One region of the Pelorhabdus sp. sgz311002 genome, then DNA from elsewhere that is predicted to be linked to it. Evidence: riboswitches for the same ligand, from Rfam matches in the RefSeq annotation. Region 1 holds a riboswitch; each other region holds the start of a gene.
What was found. Region 1 has a riboswitch for S-adenosylmethionine ahead of AC0NJP_RS13640 (trans-sulfuration enzyme family protein). Riboswitches for the same ligand answer to the same signal wherever they lie in the genome.
Positions count from the first base shown of each region.

Region 2: another riboswitch for S-adenosylmethionine. It lies ahead of AC0NJP_RS00230 (methionine ABC transporter ATP-binding protein); the one in region 1 lies ahead of AC0NJP_RS13640 (trans-sulfuration enzyme family protein).
Region 3: another riboswitch for S-adenosylmethionine. It lies ahead of metK (methionine adenosyltransferase); the one in region 1 lies ahead of AC0NJP_RS13640 (trans-sulfuration enzyme family protein).
Region 4: another riboswitch for S-adenosylmethionine. It lies ahead of AC0NJP_RS06340 (DUF2292 domain-containing protein); the one in region 1 lies ahead of AC0NJP_RS13640 (trans-sulfuration enzyme family protein).

Region 1 covers NZ_JBWBCL010000009.1:92,064-99,721, reverse strand. The annotation lists gene AC0NJP_RS13645 (pyridoxal phosphate-dependent aminotransferase) at 1-878, opposite strand, end outside; gene AC0NJP_RS13640 (trans-sulfuration enzyme family protein) at 931-2,064, opposite strand; SAM riboswitch class I at 2,169-2,272, opposite strand; gene AC0NJP_RS13635 (MetQ/NlpA family ABC transporter substrate-binding protein) at 2,344-3,183, opposite strand; gene AC0NJP_RS13630 (methionine ABC transporter permease) at 3,209-3,877, opposite strand; gene AC0NJP_RS13625 (methionine ABC transporter ATP-binding protein) at 3,874-4,653, opposite strand; gene AC0NJP_RS13620 (ABC transporter permease) at 4,697-5,479, opposite strand; gene AC0NJP_RS13615 (ABC transporter ATP-binding protein) at 5,533-6,204, opposite strand; gene AC0NJP_RS13610 (ABC transporter permease) at 6,219-7,418, opposite strand; gene AC0NJP_RS13605 (DUF4418 family protein) at 7,415-7,658, opposite strand, start outside.
Region 2 covers NZ_JBWBCL010000001.1:43,824-51,481, forward strand. The annotation lists gene AC0NJP_RS00210 (DASS family sodium-coupled anion symporter) at 1-985, opposite strand, end outside; gene AC0NJP_RS00215 (TetR/AcrR family transcriptional regulator) at 1,157-1,795, shown strand; gene AC0NJP_RS00220 (MetQ/NlpA family ABC transporter substrate-binding protein) at 1,877-2,701, opposite strand; gene AC0NJP_RS00225 (methionine ABC transporter permease) at 2,733-3,386, opposite strand; gene AC0NJP_RS00230 (methionine ABC transporter ATP-binding protein) at 3,355-4,413, opposite strand; SAM riboswitch class I at 4,486-4,606, opposite strand; gene AC0NJP_RS00235 (YerC/YecD family TrpR-related protein) at 4,860-5,165, shown strand; gene hisZ (ATP phosphoribosyltransferase regulatory subunit) at 5,171-6,358, shown strand; gene AC0NJP_RS00245 (HD domain-containing protein) at 6,351-6,893, shown strand; gene AC0NJP_RS00250 (D-2-hydroxyacid dehydrogenase) at 6,901-7,658, opposite strand, start outside.
Region 3 covers NZ_JBWBCL010000001.1:512,303-519,960, reverse strand. The annotation lists gene priA (primosomal protein N') at 1-1,741, opposite strand, end outside; gene AC0NJP_RS02680 (hypothetical protein) at 1,803-1,973, opposite strand; gene metK (methionine adenosyltransferase) at 2,042-3,232, opposite strand; SAM riboswitch class I at 3,301-3,407, opposite strand; gene coaBC (bifunctional phosphopantothenoylcysteine decarboxylase/phosphopantothenate--cysteine ligase CoaBC) at 3,457-4,665, opposite strand; gene rpoZ (DNA-directed RNA polymerase subunit omega) at 4,662-4,868, opposite strand; gene gmk (guanylate kinase) at 4,892-5,539, opposite strand; gene remA (extracellular matrix/biofilm regulator RemA) at 5,555-5,821, opposite strand; gene AC0NJP_RS02650 (YicC/YloC family endoribonuclease) at 5,866-6,750, opposite strand; gene AC0NJP_RS02645 (hypothetical protein) at 6,889-7,512, opposite strand; gene dapF (diaminopimelate epimerase) at 7,610-7,658, opposite strand, start outside.
Region 4 covers NZ_JBWBCL010000003.1:98,747-106,404, reverse strand. The annotation lists gene htpG (molecular chaperone HtpG) at 1-62, opposite strand, end outside; gene larE (ATP-dependent sacrificial sulfur transferase LarE) at 311-1,129, shown strand; SAM riboswitch class I at 1,156-1,255, shown strand; gene AC0NJP_RS06340 (DUF2292 domain-containing protein) at 1,331-1,678, shown strand; gene AC0NJP_RS06335 (N-acyl-D-amino-acid deacylase family protein) at 1,741-3,111, shown strand; gene AC0NJP_RS06330 (ATP-binding protein) at 3,264-5,288, shown strand; gene AC0NJP_RS06325 (hybrid sensor histidine kinase/response regulator) at 5,312-6,631, shown strand; gene AC0NJP_RS06320 (HDOD domain-containing protein) at 6,665-7,658, shown strand, end outside.

The DNA.
Region 1 (7,658 bases):
TCTCCTAGCTCCTGATAATAGGAGTCAGGGAACCGCAAAGCTGCGGCAGAAGCAACCTGTAAGGGAGCAGCGGCGCCAACTGTCAAAAAGTCATGAACTTTACGAATCGAATCGGTAATTTCCGGCGAAGCAATCACATAGCCAATACGCCAGCCAGTCACACTATAAGTTTTTGAGGTGCTGTTAATAATAATCGTCCGTTCAGCCATCCCCGGCAGATTATAAAGCGGAATATGTTTAGCGCCATCATAAAGGATATATTCGTAAATTTCGTCAGTAATTGCCAAAACATCATACTTTTGACATAACTCAGCAATCACTTGCAATTCTTCCGCTGAAAACACTTTACCGGTAGGATTATGAGGCGTATTAATAATAATCGCTCTCGTCTTATCAGAAAAAGCTGCTTTTAATTCATCTAAGTCGAGGTGAAAATCCGGGGTATGGAGCGTCACATATTTTGGAGTCGCGCCGCATAGAACAGCATCAGCGCCATAATTCTCATAGAAAGGTTCAAAAACAATGACTTCATCGCCAGGATTAATCGTGGCAAGTAAGGTGGCGATCATCCCTTCCGTGGAGCCGCAGCAAACGGTAATTTGTTTTTCCGGATCAATTTCGATACCATATTCTTTTTTTACTTTTGCCGTAATGCCATCGCGTAAATCCTTTGTTCCCCAAGTGATCGCATATTGATTATGATCATTAAAAATTGCGTCAGCTGCAGCTTGTTTAATCGCGTCAGGCGCTGGAAAGTCGGGAAAGCCTTGCGCGAGGTTAATTGCGCCATGTTTTACAGCTACCCGTGTCATATCACGGATTACAGACTCTGTAAAATGACTTGCTTTTTCGGAAGCGTACTTTTGAATTCTCTGCATAATTTCTTCGTCTCCTTTTTCCTAACACCTATTAATAGTCATAAAACAATTTTTATTCCAGAGCCTGATCCAAATCGGCAATAATATCCGTCACATCTTCCACGCCAACAGAAAGGCGGAGCAAGCAATCATCAATACCTAATTTAGCTCTTGTTTCCACCGGAATATCGGCATGGGTCTGTTTCGCCGGAAAAGTAATCAATGTCTCAACACCGCCGAGACTTTCGGCAAATTGAATGAACTTCACTTTTTCGAGTACTTGCAGCACAAGTTCCGGTCGCTCCACCGTAAAAGAAACCATACCACCATAACCAGAAGCTTGCTTATCTTGAACCGCCTTGCCGGGATGCTCCGCTAGACCAGGATAATAGACTTTCGTTACATGACGATGCTGGTTAAGCCATTCAGCTACAGCCTGAGCATTCTCATTGTGACGCTGCATCCGAAGCGCTAAGGTTTTCATGCCGCGAATCAGCAGCCAACTATCGCCAGGACTTAAAATATTGCCTGTAGCGTTTTGGATATATTGAATTTTTTCAGCGAGTTCGGGATCATTAGCTACAACAAGGCCGCATAATAAATCATTATGACCTGCTAAATATTTCGTACCGCTGTGAAGCACAATATCGGCGCCCAGTTCTAAGGGGCGCTGTAGACAGGGCGTTAAAAAGGTATTATCAACAATCAAATGAATACCTTTCGCTTTCGTAAGCCTTGCTGTTGCCGCAATATCGACAATATTCATTAACGGATTGGTAGGCGTTTCAATCAAAACTGCCTTGGTATTAGCTTGGATGGCTGCCGCAATATTTTCTACGTCAGTAGCATCAACATAAGTTGCGGTCAAGCCAAAGGGAGCAAACACCTTATCAATGACGCGATAAGTTCCGCCATAACAATCCTGAATCACCACAATATGATCGCCCGCCTTGTACAGCATCAACACTGCCGTAATAGCCGCCATCCCAGTCGCAAAGGCATAACCGCCTGCACCATTTTCTAAAATTGCAATTCCCTTTTCTAAAACTTCTCTCGTTGGATTTTTTGTGCGCGTATAATCATAACCAGTACTTTGCCCCACTGCGGGATGGGCAAAAGATGCTGTTTGATAAATCGGCGTACTAATTGCTCCTGTTTTCTCATCGCTGCGTACACCAATGTGCACAATTTTCGAATTCAATTTCATGATTTTCCTCCATCCTGTTGTAAAACTCACTTTAGAAACATTTACTTTTACTGCAATGCATACAAAAAGTCCCTTTCCATGAGGAAAGGGACATAACTTCCTTTCTCTCATCTTTCAGGATTTCTCCTGCTGGATTTAGCACCTTACGCGTAAAAACGCCGGTTGCCGGGTGTCATCGGGCCAGTCCCTCGACCACTCTTGATAAGAGTTTCGCTATGAAATTGTTAATAGTGTAACATTGCTTTATCTTTCTGTCAATGGAATGGAGTATAATTTTTTCTAAAAAGCGGCAACTACGGCTACGCCATATTTATCTTGAATAAATTTCTTCACCTCTGGCGAAGTTAAATATTCAGCAATTTTTTTGATTTCCGGGCGATTTTCATCCCCTTTTCTTACGACAAGATCATTGGCATAAGGGGAATTAGCATCTTCACGAAATAAAGCTGTTTTAGGATCTATTTTTGCTTCTAGCACATAATTGGTATTGATAACAGCTCCGTCGACATCAGGCAAAGCTCTAGTCAGTTGTGCCGGATCGACCTCAACAAATTTTAAGTTTTTCGGATTTTCGACAATGTCACGCGGTGTCGCGGCAAAAGTAGCTAACCCTTCTTTTAATTTGATTAATCCATTGGCCTGGAGCAAAATAAGCCCCCGATATTCGTTGGAAGGGTTATTCGATATTGCAATAGTGGCGCCATTTTTCAACTCATCCTTTGATTTAACCTTCTGTGAATAAAAGCCAATTGGTTCTACGTGAACCTTAGCTGCCACTGTAAAGTCATAACCTTTTTCCTTCGCAACAGACTCAAGATAAGGCAAATGTTGAAAATAATTACCATCAATCTGTTTATTCTGCAGAGCAGGATTTAATTGCCCTTCATCATCTAAAACAACGACCTCTAAATTAATTCCTTCTGCTTTTAATTTTGGTTTAATAAAATTTAAGATTTCAGCATGAGGCACAACGGCTGCGCCAATTTTGACAGTTACTTCTGATTTTCCTGTAGTCTGAGTGCTTTCTTTTTTGTCGCTGCCGCAGCCTCCCATACTCGTGGCTAATGCAACAACACCAAGTATGATAATCAGTTTTTTCCAAACTTTCTTTGTGAACATCCCCATCATCCTTCTCTCTTATCCTTTATTCAAACTTATAACGTTTACGATTAATCCGCCTAGCGAGCCAATCACCTCCCCATTGAATGCCTTGTACTAAAATGACTAAAATAATAACAGTGGCAATCATCACATCATCACGATAACGCATATAACCAAAGCGAATCGCGAGACTTCCTAGACCGCCAGCGCCAATGGCGCCAGCCACAGCAGTAAAACCAGTAATCGCGATAATTGCCAGCGTGACACCCCGGACTAAAGAGGGCAGTGCTTCTGGAATCAGAACTTGCGTGATAATAGTAAAAGGCGTGGCTCCCATCGCTACAGCCGCTTCAATTTTTCCAATCCCCACCTCTTTTAAGCAATTCTCAATAATACGTGCTAAAAAAGGCGCTGCGCCAATCGAAAGCGGTACAATCGCTGCCGTAGCCCCAAGTGTCGTGCCAATTAATAAACGAGATAAGGGCAATAAAATTACAATCAGAATAATGGAAGGAAAGGATCGAAAAATATTAATAATCGTTCCTAATATTTTGTTAATCCTAGGCGATGCCAATAAATTTCCTTTCTCGGTAATCACTAAAATAACACCTAGCGGCAACCCCAAAACCAAGGCGGCTAAGGTCGACAGTAACACCATATAAACCGTATCGCCAAGACCGATAAATAATAAGTCTAATAAGTCATCATTCAAATGCCTTCTCCCTCCCGAAAAATCCGCTTTGATTGAAACCCTTGCAGAATCTGCACAAATTTTTTAGCCGTGTCACTTTCTGGATTCATAAAAAATTTATCCACAGTTCCTGTTTCTACGATCTTCCCTTGTTCAATGACAGCCATATGATTGCAAATATGCTTTAAAACATCTAACTCGTGAGTAATCAGTACAATTGTTAACCCCAATTTTTGATTAATAGCTTTCAATAATTCTAGAATAGAATAGGTTGTTTGCGGATCAAGGGCCGAAGTTGCTTCATCACTTAGAAGTACATCTGGTTCATTTGAAAGAGCTCTGGCAATCCCTACACGTTGCTTTTGTCCACCGCTCAATTGCAATGGATAGGCATTTGCTTTGTCTGTCAAATCAACGAGTTCCAGAATGGCGGCAACACGTTTGGCAATTTCTGTTTGCGAATAACCAGCCACCTTTAACGGAAAGGCCACATTATCAAAAACCGTCTTGGCATCAAACAAATTAAACTGTTGAAAAATCATGCCGATCTTGCGGCGAGCCAGTCGCAGCTGTTGTTTATCCATCGTAATAATATCTTGACTTCCAATTAAAATGCTGCCAGAATCCGGCTCTTCCAGTCGATTCAAACAACGAATCAGAGTTGATTTTCCAGCACCGCTAAACCCGATAATTCCAAAAATATCACCGTCATTAATCTCTAGATTAATGTCTTGAAGCGCATGAACAGTTGCTTGCGGTGTTTGATACATTTTACTTACATTCTGAATGCGAATCATCAGCTTTCAACTCACTTTACTTATAGTCAACTGCCTATGCTTTTCAGCTTCCGGTAACAGGATCTTCTTTCCAACGTGTCACGCGTTTTTCAAGAGCCACCAACGTATAATTTAGAGCCACGCCTAGCATTGACATGGTAATAATAGAAGCATACATTGTAGGGATTTGATATTTCACTTCTGCATCATAGAGTAAAAAACCGAGGCCGGCATTGGCGCCAATCATTTCCGCTGCAATCAAAATCAAAATAGAAGTGGTAGCACTTAAACGAATACCTGTAAAAATAGCTGGAATTGAAGCCGGCACAATGACTTTGCTAAAAATAGTCAATTGAGATGTCCCCATCGAGCGAGCCGATTTAATTAACAGCGGATCGACACTGCGAACCCCAGCAATGGTATTCAGTAAAATTGCCCACTGCACACCCCAGAAAATAATCGCAACCTTCGAAACTTCGCCAATCCCAAAGAGCAAGATAAAGACAGGAAACAAGGCTAACGTTGAAGTCTGCCGAAAAGTCTGCAGTAAAGGATCAATAAACCGTTCAAAACCTCTAAACCACCCGATTAAAAGTCCCAAAGGAATTGCAATCGCCAGACCAAGACCAAAACCAATGACCGAACGTCTAAGGCTCACGGCAATATGCTTAATTAATTCACCGCTAAGAAGCAAACTCCAAAAAGCAGCAAAAACTTTCGAAAAAGGCGGCAAAAAAGTCGGATCAGCCAGACCAATTCTTGGCGCCACTTCCCATAGCAGCAAAAAAAGCAAAACTGCTAGTAGCCGATAAAATACAGAAAAAATTCTTTTGAACCACTTTTTCACATGCGCCACTCCCTGTATACCAGTTAAAGAAAAGAAATATCATCACTTTGTACTCATATTAATTGAAGCAAGCCTTTTTTTAATTCAAATCTACGGTCAGCTAAAGCAGCCTGCCGACAATCATGGGTGACAATGACAACGCCGGCTCCGTTTCGTTGCGCCTTTTTTAGATATTCCATCACAGTGACAGCTGAATCTGCATCTAAATCATTTGTAGGCTCATCCGCCAAAATGATCTCAGGTTCTAAGAGCAGCGCCCTAGCCAGAGCAACACGCCGCATCTGCCCAATACTCAGTTGCTCCGGCAAATAGGTAAGACGATGTCCAAGCCCCAACTCGCGCAGCAAATGTTCAGCTCTAGCCGTTGTCGCCGTTTTTTCCGCTTTTTGCTGCTGAAATAGCCAAGAAGGAACCAGTACATTTTCCAGTGCCGTAAGCGATCCGACTAAACGCGCTCTTTGAAAAACAAAGCCAATATTAAAACTTCTCAGCTTTGCTCGCTCTGACGGGCTAAGCGCCCCGGCTTCTTGTCCTTTAAACCATATTTCACCTGCACTGGGGTTTTGCAATAAGCCTAAAATAGACAACAGTGTTGTTTTCCCTGTTCCAGATTCACCAACAATGGATATCATTTCGCCTTTTTCTAGCTGAAATGAAACATCATATAAAATAGTTTCTTGGCCATAGAATTTTTTAATCTGGCGAATTCCCAGTAAAGATTCCAATTTTCCATCTCCTATCAATCAAACTCTCCCCGTGTCATAACCAAACTTGGCTCCACTTTACTGCTCCGATATGCGGGAATCCACGCGGCTAAAAGACCAATCGCCAGCCAAACTAAAAAAAGCAGAACCCCTATTTTGCCAACGACAAGAAAATCCGGATAAATAAACGGGAAAGATTCATAGGTTAATATGAAGCGCACCGCTCCTAAATAAAAAAGGTAACCGCCAATGAATCCAATTAAGGCCCCTAGTGAACAAAGCAAGCTAGTTTCTACAATAATCATGCGGGCAAGCGCCTTCGTTGTAAGCCCAAGAGCTAAGTAAAGTCCCCATTCCCCCTGTCTTTCAAGCGTCAGAGAGTAGAGGCGGGAAAAAAGCTGAATGACCGCTGAAATTACAACAATTAGAGCCACTGCCCAGAGCAGTGATCCAATAACAGTAAGCTGTTCATAAGTATGACGCTTTGCCTCAGCAGCAGAATAGGCATGAACAGGTGCTATTTTTTCCAATTTTGCAATGATCTCACCAATATTAGCATCAGGCTCTACTTCCATTAAAATAGCAGAGATCAACTTGTCCGGCGTGCCTTTTTCTTGCCAAACAGCTTGTAGATATGGTGACTTTGCCGCAATAGCCCGTGCTGTTTTTTGATTCATCAAAATCGAATAATCGAGACCCGTGCCTGTCGGAGCCATAATTGCCGCAACAGTAAAGGTAGTCCCAAGCACATTAATCTTACGACCTTCAAAACTATTTACTTCTTTACCAATAATGATTTCATCGTCAGCAAGTTCTACCTTAGAAATATTTTTAAGCCATGGCTGAATCAGCCAGTCTGTTTGCGGATCAAAACCAATTAAGCGAATCACAGTGCCAATATCGCAGCAATCTTCTGTTAGACTTTGCGTAAAAAATTGACTAGTAATTTTTCTTACGCCTTTGATCTGAGATGCCGCGGCCTCCACCGATTGATTCATATAAATATTTTGCGGCGCTCCGCCATAAAGGATCTCTCCGGGATCTACAGCTACGCCATTTGGAACAACTAAAATATCAGCCCCTAAACGCTGCTTAGCTGTTTCCATTCCATTATTTACACCTTGTTCTAATAGAAAAACAGCAAAAACAAGTAAAATACCGACAGCTAAAGCACACACAAGCGACAAATTTTGTACACGCCGATACCATAATGATTTTAAAATGATTCGGATCATAACAAGTGATCCTCACGATCTTTGTCTTCTTCTTTTACCACCTGCCAAATCCCACTGATTCCAGCAAGAATTAAAAGAATGGCCGCTCCTGTTTCTACGTGAGCCGTCAAATGGCAAGGACTATCGCCATGATTGCAAAGTCCAATCGCCCAAGATTGCGGCAAAACAATGGCAAATAAACCTAGTATACTTAAAAAGAAGTGATTGAATTTCCTTGCTTCCCTTGTTTTGGTAATAAAT
Region 2 (7,658 bases), on a different contig from region 1:
AGGACATGATGCCAATTTTCGGTAAGAGCATGAGTGAAATGATGGCAAGAGTCGTAGTTGATGTGTCAAAGGGATGGACAATTTTTTCGGTTGACCAGAGAAAGAGCAGTACAAACGACATGGTTAACAGCTTTTTTTCGGCAATGCTCATTGGTCCGAGATCGGCGAGCGCTTTAGCAATTGCTTCTTTACCGCCAGGAACTTCCTCCATTTCCGGCGGCATCAGCTTTAGTAGAACAAAGTATAGCGCTGCTGACATCAGGATCGCAAAGGGCGCTGCGGCGAGAAACCAATCCATCCAGGAAATATAAACGCCAAGTTGTTTTTCGATAAAACCGAGAGCAATCATGTTTTGTGCGGCAGCTGTTTTAATGCCTACATTCCAGATGCTGTCAGCCTGAGCTGTGGCGATCATCATAACCGCAGCAAAGCGGCTTTTACGATCTACGCCGAAAGCTGTAATAATCCCTAAAACAATAGGGACGAGGCAGGAGACGCGGGCTGTTGTACTTGGCACAAAGAAGCTGAGAATAAAGCCGACCGTAATTACGCCCATAAGTACGCGGTTTGTTTTTGCACCAATTTTGGAAAGAACGACAAGAGCGATGCGTTTATCAAGGCCTGTCTGCATCATCGCGGCAGCTAAAAAGAGTGCGCCGCCGACAAGGGCTAGGGCTGTATTAGAGAAGCCGCCAAGCGCTAGGGTTAAGGCATTGGATGTTCCTAATAGTAGGGCAGGCTTTGCCGGATCAGGCGCCATGCCTAATAGAAAAGCCATCAAACTTAAAATAATAGCGCCGCTGACCGGATAGGAAATGGCATCTGTCATCCAAACAATGACGGAAAATACCAGAATAGCCAGCATGCGATGACCAGCAGTGGGCAGGTCTGCTGGGGTAGGCATAATCAGTACGATAGCCATGGCGAGAAGAGAAATAATAAGACCGTATTTTTGCCCGAAAGATTCCTTTGCTTCATTTGTCATAAGAAAGATTTCACTCCTTTACTGTGATGTACATGTATACATATATACGTATATTATGCAAAAAAGAGTCAAATCCTCCTGCTTGTGTAATTTTTGTTTTACTGAACCTGCATTGACAGAGAAGTCTTGAATTTCTATAATAGATTATAGATATTTTTCACGGAGGTGCCCATGGCAGAACAAGCAGCAATTGATCCAACAGCAGTAGACATGCGCACGAAACGAGAGCAAATTTTAGATGCTGCTTACACGGTGTTTTCTCAAAAAGGCTACCATCGGGCTACAGTAGATGAGATCATTGCTCTAGCTGATACGGGAAAGGGAACTGTTTATAATTATTTTCATAATAAGGAACAACTCTTCTACACTCTAGTCACTGAGCGGAGTCGGCCCTTTGAAGAAGCTGCTAAGAAGATCGTAGAGAGTGCAAGGGATCCGCTGGAGAAGATCAAAATCCTGATTCGTCTTTATCTTGAATTTTACGTTAAAAATGCTGATTTATGGCGTGTATTTATGCATGAAATGCGTGGCTTTTCCAGTAGCGTATCTCTTTCGGAAAAGCAGTGCGATAAATATCGAGAATGTTTTAAAGCAACAATTTCGCTATTAGAAAAAGTGTTAGAAGAAGGAATTGAAAAAAAAGCTTTCCGAACATGTCAGGCAGACCGAACAGCGTATTGCTTATTTAGCGTGATTTTAACGATGGTTTTTCAGAAATTTGCTGCTGATGGCCCAGACAGTTTGGAACAGAGTGCTTGTATGATTGCTGATACTTTTTTCTATGGAATTGTAAATCGCGGAACGAATTGAATGAAATAAGAAAGAAACAGGGTTTTTCAAATCGCTTTTAGCGTTTGAAAAACCCTGTTTTGTTTGATTGGCTCTATTTATTTACCAGGCGGCAATAACCGAACCTTTGAAGTGGTCTTTAATGAAAGCTTTCATTTCATCAGATTGGTATATTTTAACGAGTTTTTGATAGTCTGGATTTTCTTTATCTTTGCCTCTTACAGCAATAATATTAGCATAAGGCGATTCGCCGCCTTCTAAGGCAATGGCATCTTTTAAGGGATTCAGTCCGGCTGTAACGGCGTAGTTTGTATTGATGGCAGCTGCATCGATATCATCAAGGGAACGGGGAATCTGGGCGGCATCTAGTTCTTTTACTTTTAAGTGTTTGGGATTTTCGGCAATATCAGCCGCTGTTGCGGTAAGACCGGCATTAGGTTTTAATTTAATTACACCTTTTTGTTCGAGCAACAGCAGGCCCCGACCGCCATTGGTCGGATCATTTGGAACAGCGATTGTAGCGCCATCAGGCAACTGCGAAAGGTCCTTTACTTTTTTGGAGTAGATACCCATCGGGAAAATGACTGTTTTACCGATATTCACAATATCATAGCCGCGGTCTTTAATAATATTTTTTAAATAAGGATCATGTTGGAAACTATTTACATCAATGTCGCCCTGCTGGAGCGCTACGTTAGGCTGGATATAATCGTTGAATTCAACAACTTGGATTTTAAGACCTTGTTTTTCTGCTAACTTTTTGACTTCATCCATTAACTCAGCATGGGGGCCGGCAGTTACACCGACTTTAATGACCTTGTCCTTAGAGGAATCGGCGGCATTTTTACTGTCGCCGCAACCAGCGGTAAAGGCAAGTGTTGTAATGAGACTAAGACCAAGGCAAAGCAATTTCAATGGCTTTTTCATGAATTTCCCTCCTGATTTTTAGTTTTGAAATTTAGCGTTTATTGACGCGGCGGGCAAAAAGATCACCGCAAGATTGAACAAGTTGGACCATCACAATCAAAATAATAACAGTAATCAACATGATATCGCCGCGGAACCGTTGATAGCCGTAACGAATTGCCAAATCGCCGAGACCGCCGCCGCCGATTGCTCCGGCCATAGCGGAATAGCCGATTAAGTTGATGATCGTAATCGTAAGACCTAAAATAATACCAGACATGGCTTCAGGTAATAGTACTTTCGTAATGATCTGAAAAGGCGAAGCCCCCATGGATTGAGCAGCTTCAATCAGTCCTTGATCGACTTCCTTTAACGCCGATTCGATGATGCGGCCCACAAAAGGAATGGCGGCAATGCTTAAGGGGACAATGGCTGCATTGGTGCCGATCGATGTTCCGGCGATCATACGGGTAAGCGGAATGATCGCTACCATTAAAATAATGAAAGGGACGGAACGTGTTGCATTGACAATCGAACCTAATATGCGGTTTAAAGCTGGTTTTTCTAAGATATGTCCTTTATTCGTGGCGACAAGAATGACGCCGAGGGGTATGCCGAGAATCGTAGCAATGGCTGTTGAAATGATGACCATATATACGGTTTGTCCAAAAGACTCAGCCAGCAATTGAAGTATTTCTTGCGACATAGCCGATCACCTCGATTCCTAAATCTTTAGTTTGTAGATACTTTAAGGCGCTTTCAATATTTTCTTTAACGCCTGACAGTTCAATTACAAGAGTCCCGTAAGGCGTGCTGTCAATATGGTCAATATTGCCGTAGAGAATGCTAGCGTCTACATTGAAACGGCGAATCAAGCTAGCAATAATAGGCTCTTCAGCAGAAGCGCCGATAAAGGAAAGTTTTACGAGCAGATTATCACCAGTGACGCTCTCTTGGCGGATTTCACGACCGCTTAAGAGTTCGTCCAGATTGTTTTGCTCTAAAGTACTGATGAAATCACAAGTTGTAGCTGATTGCGGATTAGTGAAGATATCTAAGACCGGTCCTTCTTCGACAATATGACCGTTTTCAATTACAGCTACGCGGTGACAGATTTCTTTGATGACATGCATTTCGTGAGTGATAAGAACAATAGTAAGGTCTAATTTTTTATTAATACTTTTTAACAGCTGTAAAATCGAGTGAGTCGTTTGCGGGTCGAGCGCCGAGGTGGCTTCATCGCACAACAGAACCTTTGGTTGACTAGCTAGAGCGCGGGCGATGCCGACACGCTGTTTTTGGCCGCCGCTAAGCTGGGAAGGATACTGATTTGCTTTATCAGCTAAGCCGACAAGCTCTAAGAGCGGCAAAACCGCATTTTTAATTTCATTCTTACTTTTTCCGGCTAGCTCTAGCGGAAAGGCTACGTTGTCGAATACGCTACGGGAAGAAAGTAAATTAAAATGTTGGAAAATCATACTAATCTGCTTGCGAGCATCGCGAAGCTGTTTTTCGGTTAAGACCGTGAGATCTTGGCCAGCGACGAGAACTTCGCCTTCTGTCGGTCTTTCCAGCATGTTCATGCAACGGACTAAGGTGCTTTTGCCAGCGCCGCTCTTACCAATAATGCCGAAAATTTCTCCTTTTTCTACGGTAAGATTAATGTTTTCTAACGCGGGTATAGAACCAGCATCAGACTGGTATACTTTGGAGAGGTTTTTCAAAGTAATCATACATGTCACTTCCTTTACAAAATAGAAAACCTCTGCTCAGGGAGCAGAGGAAGTTAGCTTGTCATAGCAATCGCTTCATCTGCCAGGATATCATCCTGTAGGAATTGGCACCGTTCGTATTATACATATTTGCAAAATACGATGGTTGCCGCAGCTTCATTGGGCCAGTCCCTCAGCCAACTCTTGATGAATTACAAGTGTATGGAGTTGTTAGAATTGATAATAGCAAAGGATAGAATGTCTGTCAAGGGAGAAGTAATAAAAAAGTATATATTGAATATTCGAGCTATTTATAATGAGTTTAGTATCAGTTTAGTTGAAATTTTATAAATTAAAGAATAAAAGTGATAAAAAGAAAAAGAGATAAAGAATTAAAGGAAAGCAGGAACTGTTATTTCTTATACCGAATAAAGGAAACACATAAGAAAATGATGGGGGTTCAAGCTATGTCCATTAATCAAAAAATACAGGATCCGCATACGGATCAATTATTTAGAGCAATTCTTTCCATTGAGACACTAGAGGAGTGTTATCAGTTTTTTGAGGATATTTGTACAATCAGTGAACTCAAAGCAATGGCGCAGCGATTGGAAGTAGCCCGAATGTTGGAAAAAGGGGCTATTTATGATGATATTGTAGAAAAAACCGGGGCAAGTACTGCCACGATCAGCCGTGTCAAGCGTTGTCTCTATTACGGGGCTGATGGCTATCGGACAATTTTGCCGCGAATTGAAGCAGAGGAGAAGGAATAGAGTCTATGAAAACAGCGCAGTTTTTACCTCAAATTGCTTACGGAACGCGCGACTTTTTGCCGCAGGAGGCGAAACGCAAACGGATTTTAGAAGATCGGTTAGCTCAGCTTTTTGACAAATGGGGCTATGATGAAGTCATTACGCCGACCTTTGAGTATTGGGAAACTTTATCGATTGCTTCTGAAAGCAATTCCTACGAGCAAAATGTATTTAAATTTTTTGATCAAACCAATCGTTTGCTTGTACTTCGGCCGGAAATGACGACGCCCATGGCCAGAGTCGCTGCGACCCGTCTCAAAGAAAATGAAGCGCCGCTACGGTTAAGCTATATTGCCAGTGTCTTTCGGCAGGAGGAGTATCAGGCTGGCCGACAATGCGAATTCCATCAGGCTGGCGTAGAACTTATGGGTGTGCCCGGTCCAGAGGCTGATGCCGAAATTATTGCCTTGGCGGTAGAATCGCTTGCCGCCTGCGGCTTAAAAGAATTTCAGTTGAGCCTTGGTCACATGCAGTTTATTAGCGGCATGATGGCGGCAAGTCATTTGTCAAGCAGTCAGAAACAAAACCTGAAGAGACTCTTAATGTCTCGCGATCTCGTGGCGCTGCAAGCTGCTGTAACTGAGTCCAATCTGCCTGAGAATATCCAAAAGACGCTACTGGAACTGCCGCTTCTCCACGGCCGCGAAGAACTTTTGGCGAAAGCGGAAAAATTGGCCAATACGAAAGAAAGTGCTCAGGCGCTTTCTGATTTAACGCATATTTTCGAGCTTTTAAAAAGCTATGGCGTAGCCAAGTATGTAGAATTTGACCTTGGCATGATTCGCGATTTCGACTATTATACGGGAGTTGTTTTTGAAGGCTATACGCCGGGTCTTGGCTTTCCTGTATGCGGCGGCGGCCGCTATGATCAATTGCTGGCCTCGTTTGGACCAGGTGCGCCTGCTACTGGTTTCGCCCTAGGCATGGAGCGAGTTTTACTGGCTTTAGAGCGGCAGGCCGCAGAAGTGGCTGTTGCCAAAGACAATGTGTACATTGCTTGGCAAGACGGCGCTAGTGCTAAGGCGATCGCAAAAGCTTCCGCCCTTAGAAGTGAAGGTCGCCGTGTTGCCATGGCGCTTTGGGCGCAGGAGCGCGCCGAGGCTGAGAAAACCATGCAAGAAAAAGGCTATAGTGAGTTGATTTATTGTGACTAGCTGGCAACAGCGAATTCGCCAGCTTACAGCGGCTCTTGCCGCTGTGTTAACAGCGGAGGATCATCAGTTTGTACAAGAATATCTACAAGAAAAGGAACGAGCCTTATTTTATCAAATGAATCTTCCCGATCAATATCATGCGCTACAGGTCGCCTATAGCGTCCGGCGTTTGGCGATTTCTCATACAAAAAGCCGCTCTATTCAGCTGAATTTGCTGATTAGAGCGGCATTGCTGCATGATGTGGGACGATTGAAAGGCGATGTGACGACTTTCGATAAAATATGGACAGTCTTATTTGACTGTTTTTGGGAAAAGCGGGGAAGAAAGTGGGCCAGTCAGACAGCACTACCGCGAGATCATTGGCGACGGGCTTTATATCTGCATTATTGTCATGGCGAAGTGGGCGCTGATCGACTGCAAAGGCTAGGGTGCGACGAATTGCTTGTAGCTCTTGTCCGCATTCACCACCAGCCGCCGCGGGAAGCGGATTCGTTAGAACTTAGCTTGCTGCGGCAGGCTGATGAATTGCATTAATAGTTTTTCAGTAACCCTTGATGGGATCAATCTGATTGCATAATTCGCCCTTAGCAATAAACCGCGACAGATTATCAGCAAAAAGTTTAATGGCTCGATCCAGATAATAAGGCGATAGCGCTGCTACATGGGGCGTGATGATAACATTTTCCATATCCCAAAGCGGACTGTCTGACGGCAACGGTTCTACAGGAAAGACATCAAGTCCGGCGCCTTGAATCACACCCTCTTGGAGGGCTGCAATCAAATCTTGTTCAACGACGACGGGGCCGCGGGCAATATTAATAAAATAGGCTGTTTGTTTCATGGCGTCGAAGTGTTTTTGCGAAAAGAAATTTTCTGTTTCGGCAATGAGCGGTAGTGCCGCTACTACGTAATCACAATGCGATAGCATCTCAAAAATTTCATCAGGATGATAGAGACGATCAACAAAAATTTCTGTCGTCATTTCTCGTTTGGTAGCTACTACATTCATGCCGAAGCATTTTGCTTTTTTAGCAATTTCTCGGCCAATACTTCCCAGGCCGACAATACCAATCGTTTTTTCATAGAGTTCATCAGTGGGAACTCGTTTCCAGCGATGCTCCTGCTGTTTATGGCGCGACAGGTAGAGACCGCGGCTGAAGGACAGCATCATGGCGAAAACGTGTTCTGAGACGGGAATACCATGAATTCCCTTCGAATTTGTCAGAAAAACCTGCTTTTCTTTTAATTCGGGCAGATTTAGATTTTCTACACCGGCGCTTAACGCATGAATCCACTTCA
Region 3 (7,658 bases), on a different contig from region 1:
CTACTTTTTGGGTTCCTGTGCCGAAAAACTTAATATAACGACTGCCGCAGGCCGGGCAGATATCAGGAACGGACGCCGTCTGACGACAATAATGACAGCGAAGATCCTGCCCTACTGAATGATAAACCATAGCAATGGCGCAATGAGGACAGGATATGACATGACCGCATTCGCGGCAAAGAATAAAGGTTGAATAACCACGGCGATTAATCAAAATAATTGCTTGTTCGCCTCGCTGCATCGTTTCGGTAAGCAAATTAGCCAGCGGCGGAGAAATTACGGTTCGCCGTCCCGCTTTCAATTCTTGGGCCAAATCAACAAGTTCCACCTGCGGCATCGGCTGCTTATCAACACGATAGTCCAGAGAAAGCAGCTCATAGCGTCCTTCTTGCACTTCATAATATGTTTCCAAAGCTGGCGTAGCACTGCCCAAAAGAACGGTAGCGCCAGTAGTTTTTGCCCGTATAATCGCCGCCGTACGCGCATGGTAACGAGGAAGTTCCTCTTGCTTATAGGTAAATTCATGTTCTTCATCAAGCATGATCAGACCAAGGGACGGAGCTGGAACAAATAAAGCAGAGCGAGCCCCGATGACAATCCCCGCTTCTCTTTCCTTCATCTGACAAAAAGAATCAAAGCGTTCCCCAAAACTGAGTTTACTATGAATGACAACGACATCCTCGCCAAATCGTTCCTTAAAACGTCGGACAATTTGCCCTGTCAATGCGATTTCCGGCACAAGCATAATAACCTGCTGTCCCAGTCGCCTCGCTTCCGCTGCAGCCGCCAGATAAACTTCTGTTTTGCCACTGCCGGTTACGCCATGAAGCAAAAAAGTTTGCTGCACTTTTACGGCCAACGAAGGAATTATTTTCGCAAGCGCGTCCTGCTGTTCCTTCGTATAAACAGGCGGAGTGCCCATGATGGCAGTTTCACCGTAACTACGGCGAAAAGTCCGTACTTCCTTGAAAGTAATCCAGCCCTCTTCTTGCAACCGTCTGACAGCGTCCCACTGAGCGCCCTGATTCTTCAAATCAGACCACATAACACAGCCCTGCTGTACAAAGTCAATAACCTTCTTCTGGGCAGGACGACGCGACCAATTTACAGTCTTCCCTTGATCAGACAAAGCAGCACAAATTGCCAATACCTTATCGGTTTTTTCGTTTGCCGTCCGACTTGTAATAATTTTTGTTGTAATGACTTTAGCACGCAAGAGAAACTGCAAATCTTTTTTCGAATAAAACGGCAGTTTCATGAGCTCTGCTTCTGTTTTTAAGTTTGATGAACGTATTGCTTCATAAAGCGATCTTTGGGTCAAAGAAAGCTCCTGCAAAACCTGCTTTAACTCTGGCAAATCAGCCAAGTTTTCCTGATAGCCCCGCTTTGTTTTTATCGTATTTTTCCCTGGCACGAATAGTCTGAGTGTATCGCTGAGCGAACATAAATAATAATCAGCAAGCTGCCGAGCTGTTTCTAGCATACTTTCATCAAACCACGGTGTTTCATCAAGTACTTCCCGAATGGGCTTTAACGCCTCTTCGTCAAGTTCTTCGCCTGCTGCTGCTATCAAATCATTAGCTGATAGAACAGCTACTACAAAGCCTTCTACCATACGAGGGCCAAAGGGAACGAGAACACGACAGCCCCTTGCTACCTCCCAACCTTCTGGAACCAGATAAGTAAAGGGACGATCAAGCCTTCTTACCGTTATATTTACAACAACCTGAGCATAGGTCATATTTTCCACCACGCATAAAAGTAAGGAGACTAAGAAATAGTCTCCTTATAAAATCCGATTTCTAAAATTCAATTCGCTCAAACTCGGCAAAATCCTGCTCCCAATTCCACCAGCTTGGTAAATTGCAGGAGAGAGGATCTTCCTGGGTAAACCAATCTTCCTCATAACAGTAAGGCATCTGTGGTGCGTAACGATGAAGACGGTTCTTAGCGCACGAGGAAAATCGTTTCATAATATCATCTCCTGACTATAAAATAAAGCAGCCTTTATAGTATAGCCAAGTATGATGAAATTATGGCTTTATAGACCAGCTTCCTGGCGTAAAATAGCAGCCTTGTCGGTTTTCTCCCAAGGAAGGTTCAGATCGTTACGGCCAAAATGCCCATAAGCAGCCGTCTGTTTATAAATCGGACGACGTAAATCCAGCATTTTTATGATGCCAGCAGGACGCAAATCAAAATGTTTCTGTACTAAAGCAGCGATAACAGCGTCATCCACTTTGCCTGTTTCAAAGGTTTCTACCATAACTGAAACAGGACGAGCTACGCCAATCGCATAAGCAAGCTGAATTTCGCATTTATCAGCAAGGCCGGCGGCAACAATATTTTTTGCCACATAACGAGCTGCATAGGCGCCAGAGCGGTCTACTTTTGTAGGATCCTTACCGGAAAAAGCACCGCCGCCATGACGAGCCATGCCGCCATAAGTATCAACAATAATTTTACGGCCTGTTAAGCCAGCGTCACCCTGTGGACCGCCAATAACAAAACGGCCCGTCGGATTAATATAATATTTAGTTTTATCATCAAGCAGTTCCGTTGGTACGATTGGTTTAATCACATGTGCGATTAAATCCTGTTCAATTGTTTTTAGTTCCACTTCTGGGCCATGTTGGGTCGAAATTACAATCGTATCAATGCGTACAGGCTTGCCATTTACATATTCTACCGTAACTTGCGTTTTTCCATCAGGACGCAAGTAAGGCAGTGTTCCATTTTTACGAACTTCCGATAAATGACGTGATAATTTGTGCGCTAAGGAAATTGGCAAAGGCATATAATCATCAGTTTCATTCGTAGCATAACCAAACATCATGCCTTGGTCGCCAGCGCCAATTGCTTCAATTTCATCCATTTCTCCCTGTTTCGCTTCCAACGCTTTATCAACACCCATAGCAATATCAGGCGACTGTTCGTCGATCGACACAAGGACGCCGCAAGTATCACCGTCAAAACCAAATTTTGCCCGAGTATAACCAATCTCTTTTACGGTGTTGCGGACAACTTTAGGAATATCGGCATAGCACTGCGTCGTAATTTCACCGGCTACATGGACTTGACCGGTCGTTACCAGCGTTTCACAGGCAACGCGAGCAAAAGGATCTTGTTCTAAAATAGCATCTAAAATGCCGTCAGAAATCTGATCAGCTATTTTATCAGGATGTCCTTCTGTAACTGATTCTGATGTAAATAAAACACGTTTTTCTTTCAAAAAAAGCCCTCCTCTATTGTGCTGTTTAAAAAAGAAAAACTCCCTAAATGGGAGTTTAATCATTCGCTCTCCCATCTCGCAAGAATTTCTCGCCGGAATTGGCACCGTTTTAGCTTGTACTAAATGGTTGCCGCGGTATCATTGGGCCTGTCCCTCCACCAACTCTTGATGAGTAAAATATAAAATTTTCACAAGTGCAATTGTATAGTAGAATGGCAAAAAAATCAAGAGCTTTTTTGCAGAATTGTGAAAACATGATTTAATATTTGATCAGCCAAAGCCTCTTTCGTCATCTGCGGTAATTCGACTATGGCGCCATCACGGAATAAAAGCTTGGCTATATTCGTGTCAACATTAAATCCGGCGCCTGGCTGTGATACGTCATTCGCCACAATAAGATCAAGATTCTTCTCTACCAGTTTTTTCGCTGCATAGGCTTCCACATTCTGCGTTTCCGCCGCAAAGCCTACGAGAATCTGTTTTTCTTTTATAGTACCCAATTCGCGTAAAATATCCGGATTGCGCTCTAATTCAATGATTAAATTCCCGTCATTTTTCTTGATTTTATGGGTAGCTACCGTTACCGGACGATAATCAGATACAGCGGCGGCCTTAATGACGACATCACAAGTCGTAAAATACTTTAGCACTTCTTGCTGCATTTCTTTGGCGCTCTCAACAGAACAAAAAGTAACACCATCAGGCTGCGGCAAACTGGAAGGACCAGATACTAAAACAACCTGAGCTCCTTGTTTCGCCGCTTGCGCTGCAATGGCATAGCCCATTTTCCCGCTGGATCGATTACCAATATAGCGAACAGGATCAATGGCTTCACGCGTGCCAGCTGCTGTAACTAAAATGGTCTTACCAAGAAGCGGCTTCTTCTGCGCAAAAAAGTTTTGTACAAAAGCGACAATTTCCAAAGGTTCCGCTAACCGTCCCACTCCTTCGGTGCCACAGGCCAATAGACCGCTGCCAGGCGAAATAAAGTGGTAACCAAGCTCTTTTAAAGTGGTCATATTTTTTTGCACAACAGGATTGCAATACATATTCGTATTCATCGCCGGAGCAACAATAACGGGAGCTTTTGTCGCCATCACTGTCGTAGACAGCATATCATCAGCAATCCCATTCGCAATCTTGCCCAAAATATTAGCGGTAGCCGGAACAATCAAAAACGCATCGGCTAACGTCGCCAGTGCAATGTGTTCGACATTCCAATGCTTCGCTTCGCTCCACATGCTGACAACAACAGGGTTGCCGCTCATTTCCTGAAACGTAAGCGCACTGACGAATTTCGCTGCCGATTCCGTCATAATCACATGAACATTGGCACCGGCTTTTTTTAATTTACTTACTACATCAACCGCTTTATAAACAGCAATGCCGCCTGTAACGCCTAGCACAATATTCTTGCCTTGAATTGACACTATTTAATACCTGCCTTTGTCCGCTCGTAGGAAACTTTACCTAAAGCGACTTCTTCGAGCGCCATTGTTACCGGTTTATTGGAACGACAGTCGATCAAGGTTGGTTCCCCGTCCATAATCTGTCTGGCCCGTTTCGCCGCCAGTACGACTAAAGTGTATTTACTATCTACCTTGTTTACGAGTAAATCAAGCGATGGATATATCATGTTTGAAAATCTCCTTCCTAAAATCAGCCTGGTAATTCTTCATCTTCGTCAATACTGCCAAACAGGCAAATATGTTCAAGTAACGCCTCATTACGAATAATGCGACAGTGCTCCGCCTGCATAATAGCCTCAACCTGACTTACCGCCTTCGCCACTACATCATTGACAATGACATAATCATATTCATGGGCAAAGGTAAGTTCTTCTTTGACGCATTTCATACGCCGCTCAATAACCGCTTCACTATCAGTTCCCCGCCCAACAATACGGTGTTCTAATTCCGTAAGCGACGGCGGCAATATGTAAATGAAAACGCCTTGCGGAAAAGATTCTTTGACTTTCATTGCGCCTTGAATATCAATCTCTAAGATGACATCTTGGCCAGCCTGTAGTTTTTCTTCAACAAATTGTCGCGGCGTTCCGTAATAATTACCATAAACCTCCGCCCATTCCAACAAGTTTTGTTGCTCACGCATCGTCAAAAACTCTTCCTGCGAAACAAACCAATAATTGACTCCATTTTCCTCCCCAACCCGCATCGGTCTTGTAGTAACCGATACAGAATAGTGAAGTGTAGCTGAAGCTTTTCGAAGTAACTCTTTACAAATTGTTCCTTTGCCGGCTCCAGAGGGGCCGGAAAGAACAAGTAGCGCTCCCTGACGCCGCGTCATACCTGTATATCCCCCTTATTCCTGTACATCTTCAGCACTATCTTTGCTTGACAACCGATGCGCGACAGTTTCTGGCTGAACTGCTGAAAGGATCACATGATCGCTATCAACAATAATCACAGCACGAGTTCGCCGTCCATAAGTCGCATCAATCAGCATACCACGGTCACGCGCTTCTTGAATAATGCGTTTAATCGGCGCCGATTCAGGACTCACGATGGAAATAATCCGGTTAGCTGATACAATATTACCAAAACCAATATTAATTAATTTGATTTCCATATTCTGATTCCTCCTGCAAAATTCTTGCAAAACCATTTATATTACTACTCTATGTTTTGGATTTGCTCTCTGATCTTCTCAATCTCACTTTTCATTTCCACAACGAGTGTAGCAATCTGATAATCATTGGCTTTAGAAGCAATCGTATTCGTTTCGCGATTAAATTCCTGCACTAAAAAATCAAGCTTTCGACCTACAGCCTCGCCACTATTTAAAATGGTCATAAACTGATCAAAATGACTTTTTAAACGGACAATTTCCTCGGTGATTGAAATACGGTCAGCAAATAAAGCAACTTCTTGCAACAACCGACCTTCATCAATTTGCACCGCCACAGGCTGTAAAAACTCATTCATCCGTTCCGAAATTTTTTGCCGATAATCACTGACAACCTGCGGCGCCCGCACTTCAATCTTCGCCAAAATTTCCTTCATGTCGGCAATCCGTCTGATAAAATCAGCCTCAATATTATCGCCTTCAGCAATCCGCATACTCATAAGATTCTGAATGGCCGAATCAGCGGCAGCGGCAATTTTGGGCCAAAGCACAGAAACATCCTCACGTACTTCTTCTACCTTCAGCACGTCAGGATAGCGGGAAATTTGACTGACTGATTCACTTGCTGTCATATTAAGTAGTGTCGCCAAATCGCTTATCGCCTTATGGTAAGCGATTGCCAGCTCTTTGTCAACCCTTACACTGCGCTTTGCTTCGCCATATTCTTCTACTGTAATAAAAACGTCAATCCGACCTCTGGCAAGGCTTGCGGCAATCTTGCGGCGTATCTTATCTTCCAGTGAAGCTAAATTTTTCGGCATGCGAACTACAATTTCATTATATCGATGATTCACTGCTTTAATTTCTATACTAAGTCGGTGGCTTTCATCTAGAAATTCGCCCCGACCAAACCCTGTCATACTTTTAAGCACTAATCTGCACCATCCCTTACCATGGAGTATTGTAAGCAAAAAAAACGAATTCATGCTTTGATTATCAATCTATTTCGAGCTTTTTCGTGGATTTCCTTTTTTCTAAGAAAAAAGGGGGAAATCTCCCCCTCTCTTTCTCTAACGAATTTTTTTCATATCAAAGAAAAAACGGTATTTCTTCTCTTTATTCGCCACGCATAAAATTACAGGGCGATCATGAGAAATCCCTTCATCAGGGAAATAGTAGTAAGCTGCAAACAAATAAAGCTGGCGCGGTTTCGGCGCTCCTGCTACGGGAGCAGAACTTGGCGCAACCACTTTAAGCTCACTGGGCAAATTGGACTGAACAGGAGAAAAAATCTTCTGATCTTGTTCCAGCCACACAGCAACGCCTTGTGGTAAGGTCGAATCGGTTTGGTACAACTGAACAGCAAAGGTTAAAAACCCGGCATAGTCTTGCCAAAGCTTTTCTCCCTCTGGCACATAGACAGGCAAATGATCAGCCAGTTTATTTCTAGCATCAATTGCTACTACGAGAAAGGGCGTATAGCAATAAGCCTGATCCACGCTGTCGTTTAGTTTTTGCGTCTTTTCTTCATAAGAGCGCCAAGGCGCCATGAAATCATCATCACTTAAATGGACGCCCTTAATAGCATAAGTCTGTGCTGCGCCGCTATCATTAGCAGAGGCGGCCGCAAAGACATTCGAGCACCAGAAAATCAAACCTAATAGAGCACCGAGTGCTTTCGCATACTTGTTCATAGGTTCACTCTCCCACACACAGACTTTACTTATTCTATTACACCATTTCTCTGACTTTTCCCTCTTTTTTCATATTATTTCATAAATGAAACTTCTTTTATACTTTTCGATGATACACACCAGAGTAAACCTCAACAGCCGGACCA
Region 4 (7,658 bases), on a different contig from region 1:
AGAAGTTGTTTCGTTTCAGTTTGAAATTCGCGCGTTTCTTTTGCTTTAATTTCCTGTGTCACGGTAAAGCCTCCTAAAAGTATGGTGATTCTGTACTCTATTATTTTGCGAAATTCCCAACAAAATGGCAAGTAAAAATTTCCCATATCGGGAAATTTTCATTGACAGAGTTGTAGTTCCATGCTATTTTATATTAAAACAAATACGCTAAGTAGCTGATCAGAAATACTGAAGGCTCATTGTATCTTTTGAAAAATAAGGTGCAGTGGCCTTTTTTTGTTGTTTTATTTAAATGAACGGGGGGATTGTGATGAATACTCTATCTGATAAGCTGGCGAAGCTTGAAACAATGCTTCGTAGTTATGAAAGTGTAGTCATCGGTTTTTCTGGTGGGGTCGACAGTACTTTTTTAGCCGCCGCTGCTTATAAAATATTAGGTGAAAAAGCTCTTGCAGTTACTGCTTACTCAGCAACCTTGCCGCAAAGCGAAAAAACTGCTGCTATAGCGGTAGCCAAAGAAATTGGCATTCGTCACGAGTTGCTGCCAATCGATGAACTCGCTAGCCCTGACTTTAGAGAAAATGACGCAGATCGCTGCTATCATTGTAAAACACTGCGGTTTTCTGCGTTGGTATCCTGGGCTAGACAACATGAATTTCAATGGATACTCGAAGGATCAAATCAAGATGACCTCGGCGACTATCGACCAGGCATACAAGCTGTTTCAGAATTGGATCAAGTCGCATCGCCTCTGCTAGAAGCTGGTTTCACCAAAAAAGAAATTCGTCAACTTTCGAAAAAGTGGGGGCTGGCAACCTGGAATAAACCAAGCGCAGCCTGTTTGTCGTCTAGGGTGGCTTATGGCGAAGCGATAACTGCGGAAAAGCTTGGACAAATAGAGCAAGCTGAAGAGTATATCAGAAAGTTTTGTTCTGGTTCGATACGAGTGCGTCACCATGGGCAGGTAGCTCGCATTGAAGTCGAAGCGGAATGGATCCCCAGTTTATGTCAGGATAAAGTACGAGAGCAAATTGTAGTCGAGTTTAGGCGTCTTGGCTTTACTTTTATAACAATCGATCTTAACGGCTATCAAACAGGTAGTATGAATGCTTTGCTGCAACAGAATTGAGAAAATGATATAAATTACCGAATAAACTCTTATCTAGAGTGGTCGAGGGACTGGCCCGATGACGCCCGGCAACCGGCTTTTTAGCAAGGTGCCAATTCCAGCAGGAAATTTCCTGAACGATGAGAGAAGCGCAGAAACGTAAGAGCTTCTTTCAAATGGGCTCTTACGTTTTATTTTTTAGTCTAAGGGAGAGAAAACAGTATGCTAGAAAAACAAAATCAAATTTCGGTAAAGCAACTGGACCAGATTTTAGCTATTTTGCAACAAGTGTATCATGGACATCTTACGCTCACTTGGCAGAATTTCCGTTTGATTCAGATTGAACGCAATGAAAAAATTCGTCCTGATGAATCGTTAGGCTCATTTCGTAAAAATAGTGAACGTAGTAAGGAGTTTAAAGCGGTGCGCAAGGGGCTGGAAGAAGCCTGTGAAGGAATTGAGTATGGCCAGGTTACTATCGTAGTGAAAACAGGGAAAGTCGTCCAGATTGATCGGACTGAAAAACAACGTTTTACTGCTTTGGCAGGACTTGATGGCGATGGTATTTAGATTAAAACCACGGTATAATGAAACAAACTTGATTCATTATCGTAGAAAGAAAGGCGGCCACCATGATCTATGACATCGTAATTAGCGATGGTTTGCTTATTGATCCTGAAAGAGGGATGCGACGACGCGGCAATATAGGAATTTTCAACGGGAAAATTGCGGCAATTACATCAGAAGAATTACAAGGACGCGAGGTTCTCCCTGTGGCAGGGCGGATTGTTTCGCCAGGATTTATTGATATTCATGGGCATGTAGATCTTGACGATTATTGCGGTGAATTATCTTTGCGGCAAGGAATTACAACAACGATTGGCGGTAATTGTGGACTTGGCCCGCTTGATATAGAAGCGTTTTTTTCCGCGCAAGAAAAGCAGGGGTTTATTCTTCATCAAGCGGAAATGATTGGTCATTCGATTAGTTTGCGAAAAGCTGTCGGAGCATTGGATCCTTTGCAGCCAGCTACGGAAGAGCAGCTACAGCAAATGGAACTCTTTGTAGAACGAGCTTTTATTGAAGGGGCTTGCGGCTTGTCACTCGGGCTAGCCTATGCGCCGGGGACATCTGAGGCAGAAGTTATACGTTTGAGCCAAATTGCCGCTCGCTATGGGCGGGTTATATCAATTGACACAAGAATGATTACTGCCATTGATATGTTTTCTTTAGTGGAAGCGATCCAAATTGCACGGCAAACTGGAGCGAGAATTCAGGTGTCTCATTTAGTATATCAATATGGTACCGGTATGGTAGCAGAGGCATTGGCGCTTATTAACCAAGCGCGCGCTAGCGGGATTGACATTCGTTTTGACAGCGGTATGTATACACAGTGGGCGACGCACATTGGAGCTGTATTATTTAATGAAGAGTCCATGGCGTTAAATGGCTGGGGATTGGAAGATATTCTTGTAGTTACCGGAAAATATAACGGTCAACGATTGACGCCCGCTATTTATGAAGAATTGCGTAACGTAGATCCAGGGGCTTCTGTAGTTGTTCTTACAGGTATTGAAGAAGAAATTTATGAGGCTTTGCGTCATCCTTTTGCTATGCCATCCACCGATACTGGCCCTTATGCTAAAGGCGAGGGCCATCCCCAGATTGCCGGTAGCTTCCCGCGTTATTTGCGTAAGCTTGTGCGTGAAAATTACGAGTTGAGCTTACTTGAAGCGTTGCGCAAAGCCACGTATTTACCTGCTGAGACGTTGGGACTTACTTATAAAGGTAGGCTGCAGGAGGGCATGGATGCTGATATTACGATTTTTGATATTCGCACGATTTGCGATAAAGCTGATTTTGGAAGACCCGATGCCTGGCCGGAAGGGATTGATTATGTTTTGCTCGATGGACAGATTGTTTTTGCTGACGGCAAAATTCTAAGTCGTTGCGCCGGTAAAGCAGTACGTTCTCATTATCCTGTTTATGATTATCAAATATAATAGGACTTATGCAGCTGCACAATAAGGCAGCTGCATTTTTCTTGGGAAAATTCAGTTATTTGATTTGATAGACAGGAGAGTGGAAAAATATGTCGAATTAAAACGGAAAAAGAAGTATAGTGTTTTGCTTATAGATAAGGGAGGTTTGTAAGATGAACGCAAGTACTGTTTCTTGGCAGCGATGGCTATGGCAGAGAAGTACATTAGTCATTCTATTATTTGCGTTTCTCTTACTTTCCTTAGTTTGGGGCGGACTTTATTATAAAATACAAGCGGAACAGCAAATTGAGATTGAGCAGGCTATAAAAGAAACAAGCAATTTTGCCCGCGCCTTTGAGGAACATTCACTTCGGACGATTCGCAGTGCCGATCAAACAGTGCTGTTTTTAAAATATCAATATGAAACAGATGGGGCGATCATTAGCATTCCTCGTTATATTAATGAGGGTCGGTTGACCAATCAGCCCTTTGTATTATTGAGCATTGCTGGCGAGAATGGTGATTTATTATTAAGCAGCCAAGTGCCTTTTGTGCCCTCTAATTTAAAAGATCGGGAACATTTTTTTGTGCATCAAAAAGCAGATACGAATCAATTATTCATTAGCAAACCTGTTCTTGGCCGATCTTCCGGTAAATGGTCGATACAAATGACACGGCGTATTAATAAGCCCGATAAATCTTTTGGCGGGGTAGTTATCGTTTCCGTTGATTTAAATTACTTTACGAACTTTTACCGTCAGGTTCATTTAGGTGATAAATCATCGATTGCCCTTGTGGGTTTTGACGGGATTGTCAGAGCTAGGCAGGCTGGCGAAGATCATACTGCAGGGCAAGATTTAACGGGAAGTGCTTTGTTGCAACAAATTCAAACACAAGAGTCCGGGTCTTTTATTGGCGAAGGAGCCCTTGATCCTGTGAAGCGTATTTACAGTTATCATGTATTGCCAGATTATCCTTTGGCTGTTGTAGTGGGGATTGCCGAAGAGGAGGTTTTGGCAAGCTTACATGAAAGAATCATCGCTTACTATCAGGTCGTTGGCGCGCTTACTTTTATTCTTTTGTTGTTTATTTGTCTACTGCTCTTAGTGATACGGCGGCAAAAGCGGACAGAAATGTATTTGGCTGCCGCTCGTGACGAGCTAGAAGAGAAGGTGAAGGAGCGGACGAAACAGCTTTTTACTGTCAATGGACAACTTACGGGGAAAAACCAGGAATTGCTTGAAATCAACACCGAATTACAAAAGGAAGTCCATGATCGGGAAGCTGCCGAAGGCGAACTGAAAGTCAAAAATGTGGAACTGGAAAATGCCTACAGTGAATTGAAAAATGCGCAATCGCAAATTCTTCATCAGGAAAAAATGGCTTCGATAGGCCAGCTAGCAGCTGGAATTGCTCATGAAATTAATAATCCCTTAGGATTTGTACTTAGCAACTACGAAACCCTTGAAGAATATACAAAACGCCTTATTGAAATGATTGCTGCTTTAAAAAAGGTAGCAGAAGAAGCGGGAAATCAGGATCCTGAAAGACTGAAGCAGTCCTTACAAAACTTGAGCACCTTAATGAAAAAGAAGAAAATTGATTACATTTTAACAGATATTGAACCGGCTTTTTCGGAGAGCCTGGAAGGGCTTCAGCGGGTTGGCAGCATTGTTAAAGCCTTACGAGCCTTTTCACGTAGTGATCAAAGCGGTAGTTGGGAAGCTTATGACTTAAATGAAGGAATTCAAAGCTCGTTGGTTGTTTGCCGAAATGAATTCAAATATATTGCAGCAGTGGACCTCCAGTTAGGCGATATTCCGCTGATTCAAGCTGTGGGGGGGCAGATTAATCAAGTATTGCTAAATCTTCTGTTAAATGCTGCCCAAGCAATTACTATGAAAGAAGGGGAAAGCATACCCTGGGGGAAAATCGTAATCGAGACATATGTACGTGATTCCTTTGTTTGCTGTTCAATTTGTGATAATGGTAGCGGGATACCGGAGGAAATTGGACAAGATATTTTTAATCCATTTTTTACTACAAAGCCTGTTGGCAGCGGCACAGGGCTTGGGCTTAGTATTTCTTACGATATTATTGTGAATAAACATCATGGCAAAATTTCATTTACAAGTAAATTGAATGAAGGTACGCAATTTTTGCTGGAATTGCCGCTAAAACAAACGGAGCAAGAATAAGAATTAACATAAGAAAGTCGGTGATGACGATGAAAATGTTAGTTGTTGATGATGAACGCTTCAATCTTACCTTAGCTAAAGATTTAATTGAAGCGCATATTCCAGACAGTGATGTTCTAACTTGTAAACTTCCTGAAACTGTCATAGATTTGTTGCGGGACCAGGAAATTGATATTATTCTACTTGATATTGTTATGCCTAAGTTGAATGGTATGGAGCTTTTACAGCAAATTCGTCGTCATGATGAGTATAAGGATATTCAGATTATTATGTTTACCGGGTTAACCGATAAAGAAAGTTTTCGGACTTGTTTTGAATATGGGGCCAATGATTATATTGGAAAGCCAATTGACGTTATTGAATTTACTACAAGGATGCGAGCTGCCGTAGAGGCGCGGAAACGAATTCTTATGTTGCGAGATATGTTTGATCAAATGTCTCAGCAATATCAAGAGTTGCAAGCGGTAACCCAGAAACTGAAAGAAGCGCAGTTTCATTTGATTCAGTCAGAGAAGCTAGCTTCTTTGGGGGAAATTGCCGCGGGGGTGGCTCATGAAATCAATAATCCGATTGGATTTGTCAGCAGTAATCTAGAGATTATGGCAAAATATCTTACTCGTATTCAGGAAGTTATCGAACTTTATCGCTCCTTTGTTGATTTTGCTGCTGATGAGCAAAGTACTAAGGAGCAGTTGCTTGAGGTAATTCCGTCTTTGCGTGAAGGCGAGAAAAGTCATAAAATCACTCGAGTGCTAGCTGATTTTGGTCCGACGATTGCAGAATCGCAAGATGGTGTGAATCGTGTGGCTAAAATCGTTCGGAGTTTGCGGAATTTTGCTCGGACAGGCTTAGAAGATGAAATTGCCATGCATGATATGAATCAGATTGTAGAAGAAGCGCTGTTGATTACTAAAAATGAAGTGAAATATACTGCGGAAGTAGCGAAGAACATGCAAGATTTACCTGAAATAAAATGCGATAAAGGTCAGATTGCTCAGGTATTGATGAATATTCTTGTCAATGCGTCTCATGCGATCAAAAGTCAACACAAAGAGGGCATGGGAAAAATTACGGTGGAAACGTATGTAGAGGATGTTTTTGCCGTATGTAAAATTACTGATGATGGTCCTGGCATTCCACCGGAGTATTTGACTCGAATCTTTGATCCCTTTTTTACGACCAAAGAGGTGGGCAGTGGTACTGGTCTTGGCCTTAGTATTGCTTATGGCATTATTAATAAACATGGCGGACAATTTTTAGTGGAGAGCCAGATCGGCCATGGTGCTTCATTTTTTATAAAAATTCCCTATGGAGAAAGAAATATAGATGAAGTGGTTTCATAAGCGAGAAAAGGGAAAGAGGGGGACAAAAAGAAGATGGAAGATCGTATTTTATTTGTAGATGATGAAAAATCGATACTGAAAGCCATTGAGCGGCTCTTTTTTGATACAGATTACGAGTTGTTCGTAGCCGAAAGCGGCGAAGAAGGATTAGATATTTTAAAAGAAAATCCCATTGATATTGTTGTCTCCGACATGCGCATGCCAGGTATGGATGGACACCAGTTTTTGAAAAAAGTCAAAGCGCTCTATCCAGCTACCACAAGGTTAGTTTTAAGCGGTTATGCCGATGAAAAGGAAATTCTTGATAGTCTCATTGATGGATCAAATAGTTTATATTTGTTTAAACCGTGGAATGGAGAGGATTTGAAGAAGAAGATTGAGCAAATTTTTACAGCTCGTAAAATTTATCGTAATCCTATTTTGCTGAATCTTGTCAACGGATTGGAAAATCTCGCTGTTGTCACGGGAATTTATGATGCTGTAGGCGAGCTAATTGCCAAAGATGCCGAAGCAAGTGCGATTGCGAAAGTGATTGAAACAGATCCTGCCGTTACAGCAGCTATTTTACGAGTCGTAAATTCAGCGTTTTATAACGTAAAAACAGCTTCTGTTTTACAGGCCATTAACTATTTAGGTCTCTCTATTGTCAAATCAATTGTGCTTTCTTGCAGTCTCTTTAAACTCGTTGATTTATCAATACCGCCTTTTTCGGTAGAAGAATTGACAAGACATGCTAATCTGACCAATCGCTTTATGAGTAAAATCTATCGAGAATTACTCCAAAAGAAAATGCCTGACAACTTATCAACAGCTGGACTTTTACATAACTTAGGCCTCGTTTTATGCATCCATTATTTCGCGAATGACTACCAAGAAGTGTTGAAAGCCGCTTTACAAACAGATACGCTTGTTTTAACAGAACTTGAGAAAGAGCGTCTTGGTGTTACTCATGAAGAGATGGGCGGCTATTTGCTTGATTGGTGGGGAATTCCTTATCCTATTGTAGAGTGTGCTTTATTTCATCATC